Regions from separate parts of the Litchfieldia luteola genome, predicted to be linked through region 1. Evidence: predicted binding sites of a transcription regulator. Region 1 holds the regulator's gene; the other holds the start of a gene.
What was found. The regulator CtsR, encoded in region 1, represses protease genes until heat stress. The targets are predictions, from matches to a motif close to ATGGTCAATAAAGGTCAAACA.

Region 1 (3,580 bases):
CTCGAGCGCCGATGGTAGTTGGGGGTTTCCCCCTGTGAGAGTAGGACGTTGCCAAGCGAAGCGAAAGAACCAGCCCTGTGCTGGTTCTTTTTTTGTGTTTTTTTTGAAAAGGACTTACTGAGAGGTTGTAAAACAAGTCGGAATCCAAGGTTTATTCCGACAGGTTGAGCAAGCGCATAGGCAAACAAGTCGGAATCCAAGGCTTATTCCGACAGGTTGATCAAGCGCATAGGCAAACAAGTCGGAATCCAAGGTTTATTCCGACAGGTTGAGCAAGCACATAGGCAAACAAGTCGGAATCCAAGGCTTATTCAGACAGGTTGAACAAGTACATAGGCAAGCGAGTCCGAATCATTGGTTATTCAAAAAAGACTTCGAATCTTCTTATACTAACCCTCCACTCCGCCTCCTCACATTATCCTACTAAAATAATTTCTTGTAATACCATATTTAATTAACTCGTATACATAATAGAAACTCACTTTTCCGTTTCACCTACAAATAAGAAGGGAATGTAGTATTGGAGGGATATGTATGGATTTGTCGATGATTTTTAATGATGAGTTTTATACGATGAGTATTCGCATATTTTTAGCGGCAATTTTAAGTGGACTAGTAGGACTTGAACGTGAGATTAAACGGCATCCTGCAGGATTTCGAACACACTTACTTGTTGGAGTAGGTTCTTGCTTGATGATGTTATTGTCTTTGTATGGGTTTGGTCCTTATCTAAATGATCATGATAACATTCGGTTTGATCCTGCCCGTATACCATCATATGTCATCAGTGGCATTGGTTTCTTAGGAGCCGGGACAATTCTCGTAAAAGGTGCTACGATTCGAGGATTAACGACTGCAGCCTCTATTTGGGTAGTAGCAGGGTTAGGATTAATTGTAGGGGTTGGAATGTTTGCTCCAGCTATATTAACGACAGCGGTAGTTTTACTTAGTTTAATTTTCTTAAATAAATTCGAATCTGTCGTATTAAATAGGTCAAAGGCACAATTTTTTCATATAGTAGTTAATAAGGATGACATCTCGCTGTCGACAATTTTAAATGTATTTGACTCACATAAGGTAAAAATAATGAATGTATCTTTAAGGTATGGTAAAGGAAAGAACAATCGAACGATTCGTTATACGATTGAAGCTGATATAAAAAATCCAGAAGAAAAAATAAAAGTATTTGAAGAATTATCAAGAATGGAGAGGATTGAAAAAATCTTTTAAAAAAAGTGGGTTTAGACTCTATAAAAACTTGGCAAGGCTAACACTTGTAAGTGCTACAACTTGATAATTTTTATGATTACCTATAAAATTAAAGTCAAATATAGTCAAAGTCAAGCGAGGTGGAAGATAGGTGAAAAATATTTCCGATATTATCGAGCAGTATTTAAAACAAGTTCTTGATAGAAGTGATCGGGATATTGTTGAGATAAAGCGAAGCGAAATCGCTCATCGATTTGAATGTGTGCCATCACAGATTAATTATGTAATAAATACTAGATTCACATTAGAGCGTGGTTATATTGTGGAAAGTAAACGTGGTGGTGGCGGATATATTCGAATCATGAAAGTACAATCTCATGATGATGCACATCTTCTGAAACAATTAATAAATTTAATAGATAGGCGTATTTCACAAGCAAGTGCTGAAGATGTGATTGCCCGTTTGGTCGAAGAGGGTGTTCTCTCTGGGAGAGAAGCAAAAATCATGCTTAGTGTCATTGATCGATCTGTCTTATTTATTGAACTTCCATATAGAGATGAGTTACGGGCAAGAATGATAAAGGCTATGTTGACTTCCTTAATGTACAAGTAATCATTCAATATTAATAAGTTGTTTCACATATAGTTGATAGTTTTAAAAAACATAAATAAGCGTGATTTGATTTTCTATAGTTTAGGTCTTGGAGAGGTGAGGAAGAGTGATTTGTCAGGAATGTAATAAGAGACCTGCGACCTTGCATTTTACAAAGATAGTGAATGGTGAAAAGACAGAGGTTCACATTTGTGAACATTGTGCCCAGGAGAAAAGTGAGATGTTTATGTTTTCGGGAAATGGTTTTTCAATCAATAATTTGTTGGCAGGTTTATTAAATATTGAACCTTCCATTAGTGAAACGAAACCATTTATAAATAATGAAATTACTCAGTGTCCCCGTTGTAACATGACATTTCAACAGTTTGCTAAGGTAGGGAGATTCGGTTGCTCCGAGTGTTACAAAGCGTTTAATAAGCATCTAACACCAATCTTAAAAAGATTGCATAGTGGAAATACAGCACATATTGGCAAGATTCCGAAGCGGGCTGGAGGAAAAATTCATATCCGTAAAGAGATTGAAGAGTTAAAACAAAGTCTTCAAGAACAAATTGTTAATGAGGAATTTGAACAAGCAGCACTACTTCGAGATCAAATTCGTGCCTTAGAAAAAAAGGTAAGTGAACATAGAGAGGGGGAAAGTTAATCTATGTCACTACAACGTTTTATCAATCAAGCTATTAGCTCTTGGATGAATCAGGAGGGCCCTGACTCAGATATTGTATTGAGTAGTCGAATACGATTAGCTAGAAATTTTGAAGATATGCTTTTCCCAACTCTATCTACCAACGAAGAAGCTCAGTCAATTGTAAAGCTATTTGAAGAAAGGTTTGAAAAGGAGTCTTTTCAAGAAATTGGTGAGTTTGAGTTATTAAAAATGGATGAACTTCAGCCACTAGAGAAAAGAGTACTAGTGGAAAAGCATTTAATTAGTCCACACTTAGCAAAAGATGCTACATTTGGTGCCTGCCTTTTATCTGAGAATGAAGAAATTAGTATTATGATTAATGAAGAAGACCATATTCGAATACAATGTCTGTACCCCGGATTTCAATTAAATGAAGCACTAAAGGTAGCTAGTGAACTGGATGATTGGATAGAGCAACATGTAGATTATGCATTTGATGAGCAAAAAGGCTATTTGACAACCTGCCCTACAAATGTTGGAACGGGAATGCGTGCTTCAGTCATGATGCATCTTCCTGCTTTAATTCTAACAGACCAAATGAAGCGAATTATTCCTGCTATTAATCAACTTGGTTTGGTTGTGAGAGGGATATATGGTGAAGGTAGTGAAGCATTAGGAAATTTATTTCAAATATCGAATCAAATGACACTTGGAAAAACGGAAGAGGACATTGTTGAGGATCTAAATAGCGTTGTTAGTCAGTTGATTTCACAAGAACGATCTGCCAGAGAAGCATTAGTTAAGACTTCAAACATACAATTAGAAGACAGAGTATATCGCTCCTATGGTGTTCTGGCTAATAGCCGTATTATTGAGTCGAAAGAAGCAGCAAAATGCTTGTCTGATGTTCGATTAGGAATTGATTTAGGAATTCTCAAGAACATTTCCAGAACAATCTTGAATGAATTAATGATATTAACACAACCTGGTTTTTTACAGTTATATTCAGGTGGTGCATTAAGAGCAAATGAAAGAGATATAAGAAGAGCCACATTAATTCGAGAACGATTAAAGCTTGAAGAAGAAAATACAAATGAGCTTGGAGGTTGATGATCGATGATGTTTGGAAG
Region 2 (3,580 bases), on a different contig from region 1:
TCACGTTCTCCCTCAACTAGCTTAGTAACTGGAATACCAGTCCATCTTGCAACAATTCCTGCGATTTCTTCTTCTGTAACCTCTTCCCTAAGAAGGCGATTATCACTTTTTGTATCATTCACTTTTGTCTCAAGTGATTTCAACTCTTTCTCAATCTGAGGAATTCTTCCATGCCGTAGCTCTGCTGCTCGGTTTAAATCATACTTATTCTCGGCATCTTCTAGCTCCCTCTTAGCCTTTTCAAGCTCTTCTCTCAAGAGTTGCACTTGACCGATTCCTTCTTTTTCAAACAACCATTGAGCTTTCATCGAATTGGCTTTTTCTTTTAGGTTTGAAAGCTCTTTCAGTAACACATCAAGCCTTGTTTTACTGCCCTGGTCTGTTTCTTTTCTAAGTGCAGCCTCTTCTATTTCTAGTTGCATAACTCGCCTTGTCACTTCATCCAATTCAGAAGGCATTGAATCTATTTCCGTACGGATCATTGCACAGGCTTCATCAATTAAATCGATTGCTTTATCTGGAAGAAACCTTTCAGTTATATACCGGTCAGACAATGTAGCAGCAGCAACAATTGCACGGTCATGGATATTCACACCATGATGAATTTCAAAACGCTCCTTTAACCCTCTTAAAATTGAAATAGTGTCTTCAATCGTTGATTCATTTACAAGCACTTGTTGAAAACGACGCTCTAAAGCAGGGTCCTTTTCAATATATTTCCTATGTTCATCTAACGTTGTTGCACCGATACAATGTAATTCACCACGAGCTAACATTGGCTTTAACATATTTCCTGCATCCATTGCCCCTTCTGTCTTCCCAGCTCCAACAATGGTATGTAGCTCATCAATAAACAATAGGATACGTCCATCACTTTTTTTAATTTCATTTAGTACTGCTTTCAATCTTTCTTCAAATTCACCGCGAAATTTTGCACCAGCAATTAACGATCCGATATCTAATGCAAAGATCGTTTTATCCTTTAAACCCTCAGGTACATCTCTTCGAACAATTCGTTGCGCAAGACCTTCCACAATAGCTGTCTTACCAACACCAGGCTCTCCTATTAAAACTGGGTTATTCTTTGTCTTTCTAGATAAAATTCGAATCACTCTACGTATCTCTTCATCTCTACCAATGACTGGATCCAGCTTACCAGACCTAACTTCTGCTACAAGATCCCTTCCATATTTCGTTAACACTTCATAGGTTGCTTCTGGATTTTGACTAGTCACTCGCTGATTCCCCCTAATCTCAGCAATAATTTTTTGAACATCATCTCGTCTGACTGAAAATTGCTGTAGTATTTTTTCCATTTCTGATGAATTTTTTCCCTTTGTTAGGGCGAGCATAATATGTTCTACAGATAAATACTCATCTTGTAATTGTTTCGCTTCCTCTTCAGCCTGGATAAAAAGCTGCTGAAGTCTCCCAGTAATATACAGCTTTCCTGCCTCTATCCCAGTACCCGAGACTTGTGGCTTTTTTTGAAGTAACTCTTCTATCTTTTGTTCAAGTTGAATTGTATTGATGTTTAGCTTTTGAAGAATACGAACTATGAGGCTATCTGACTGTCGAAGTAAGGTAAGGAATAAATGAACAATGTCAACCTCCTGATGCTGATTACGAATTGCAAGCGTTTGGGCTTCCATCACTGCTTCCTGAAGTTTTTGTGTCATTTTATTAAGATCCATTTATAAGCCTCCCTTTAATTTGAAGTTTTATGTAGCGTTTGACCATTATTGACCTTTAATTTTATTATATCCTAAAAATCCCATAAGTAAAGCCATCCTGCTTAGAGGATGACTTTTTTTGTATCTTATGGTTTTCTTTTATATGTCCATTTTCTTTTATCATTAGAGTTTTCCGGAAACGGATCGCCCGCCTTAAGCTTTATACTTTTAGGATTAACAACTCCGTCTCCTTCTTCTCCAATTTCAACATAAATCCCGTTGTTTGGAGCTTTATGTCCAGCTCTAAACTCATGACTTTGTCCCATCACAATTCCTCCTTCCATTATCATGGTACAGAACTATTATCTCCTGATGTATTTCATTTCATGTTTTATTTAGGTCCTTTTCTCATTTTTATTGCATGTCTTGCTTATAGGACAAATATAAATAGACAGAAAAGCAATACTTTACATCGTTACTGGACATGTAGTTAAATGGAAAGAGTATGAAAACGTAATTGGAGGATATAGTTGTGGAATCAATTGATAAGTTATATTTACTCTTAAAATACTTGTTTCTTGGCGTTTTTCAAGGGGTTACTGAACCAATACCAGTTTCCTCAAGCGGTCACCTTTTACTTGCACAGCACTTTTTGGACATATCTATTGAAGGAATGAGTTTTGAGTTACTGGTTAATGCAGCATCTCTTATAGCAGTTTTGCTTATTTATCGTGAGGACTTAATTCGATTAACCGTAAATGGACTTCGTTACATATCCACCCGAGATGTAGAAGCAAAATCTGATTTCCGATTTATTGTCTATTTAGTTATCGCAACTATACCAGCTGGTGTAATTGGTGTATTATTCGATGATCAAATTGCCAGCTTCTTTAAAGAAGGAATTCTACTAATTGGGATTACGCTTTTAATTACAGGGGTAGCACTCTGGTTCATTCGTAATTTACGTGGAAGAAAAAATGATGCAGAGTTAACGTTAAGAGATGCAATTATTATCGGGTGTGCTCAAGCCATTGCATTAATACCTGGAATCAGTCGTTCCGGAGCAACCATTGTTGCAGCAATGGGCTTAGGTATGAAGCAAGAAACAGCTCTACGCTTTTCTTTTTTACTATTTATTCCTGTTAGCTTCGGTGGAATGTTATTAAGCTTTTCGGATATTTTAAACGACCCTAACTTGAATACTTTGCTGTTACCATACACTGTAGCATTTATTGGCTCTTTAGTGGCTTCTTATTTCTCGTTAAAGTGGTTTATGGGAATTATGGCAAGAGGAAACTTAGCTTACTTCGCTATTTATTGCTTTATTGTTGGCGGTGGGATTGTTTTATTTAACGTATTTTAGGAAAGAAGTGGTGAATGGTTATTTCACCACTTTTTTGTTTTTAGATAACAAGTAAAACGACGGTTAAAAAGAAAGCTGAGTTTACAATTTCGAGGACACCAACCTTCATCATCGTAATTGCTTTACCGTAAAAGTATATTGCTCGAACGAGGCTAGGTAGGTAAGCAATGGTTAAGAGGTAATATCCGCTTCCAATGAATAGCAGGACCACTCCAAAATGAAATCCCCATGAAATCCAGCGATACTTCGGATTGCCTTTTTCCCGGATCATTGTTTTTACAAAGAAGGTACTTCCTGCAAAAAACAACATCGAAAGTCCCCAGACACTAAGAGCCAAGAGGTCAATCGTTCCTGTCCCACCAAAGTAACTTGCTACACCACCAATCCCAAACGAGCAAATGGCAGATAGGTCATTTAGAAGAGCTCTTTCATTATTTTGTTTAGCATAATAGGCATTTACGATAAAAAATGGAACCATGACAAGCCCAAAGTACACAAAACGCAAGTCATATAGTAGGACTATAATCAGAGAAACAATAACTGG

Region 2: the regulator CtsR is predicted to act here: its motif matches at 1,730-1,750, upstream of clpB (ATP-dependent chaperone ClpB).

Annotation. Positions count from the first base shown of each region.
Region 1 covers NZ_JAGGKM010000011.1:43-3,622, forward strand. Annotated here, with positions in the region: gene J2Z26_RS20750 (MgtC/SapB family protein) at 535-1,230, shown strand; gene J2Z26_RS20755 (CtsR family transcriptional regulator) at 1,361-1,822, shown strand; gene J2Z26_RS20760 (protein-arginine kinase activator protein McsA) at 1,929-2,468, shown strand; gene J2Z26_RS20765 (protein-arginine kinase McsB) at 2,472-3,560, shown strand; gene clpC (ATP-dependent protease ATP-binding subunit ClpC) at 3,567-3,580, shown strand, end outside.
Region 2 covers NZ_JAGGKM010000001.1:455,579-459,158, reverse strand. Annotated here, with positions in the region: gene clpB (ATP-dependent chaperone ClpB) at 1-1,694, opposite strand, end outside; gene J2Z26_RS02350 (YjzC family protein) at 1,820-1,999, opposite strand; gene J2Z26_RS02345 (undecaprenyl-diphosphate phosphatase) at 2,215-3,036, shown strand; gene J2Z26_RS02340 (YwiC-like family protein) at 3,077-3,580, opposite strand, start outside.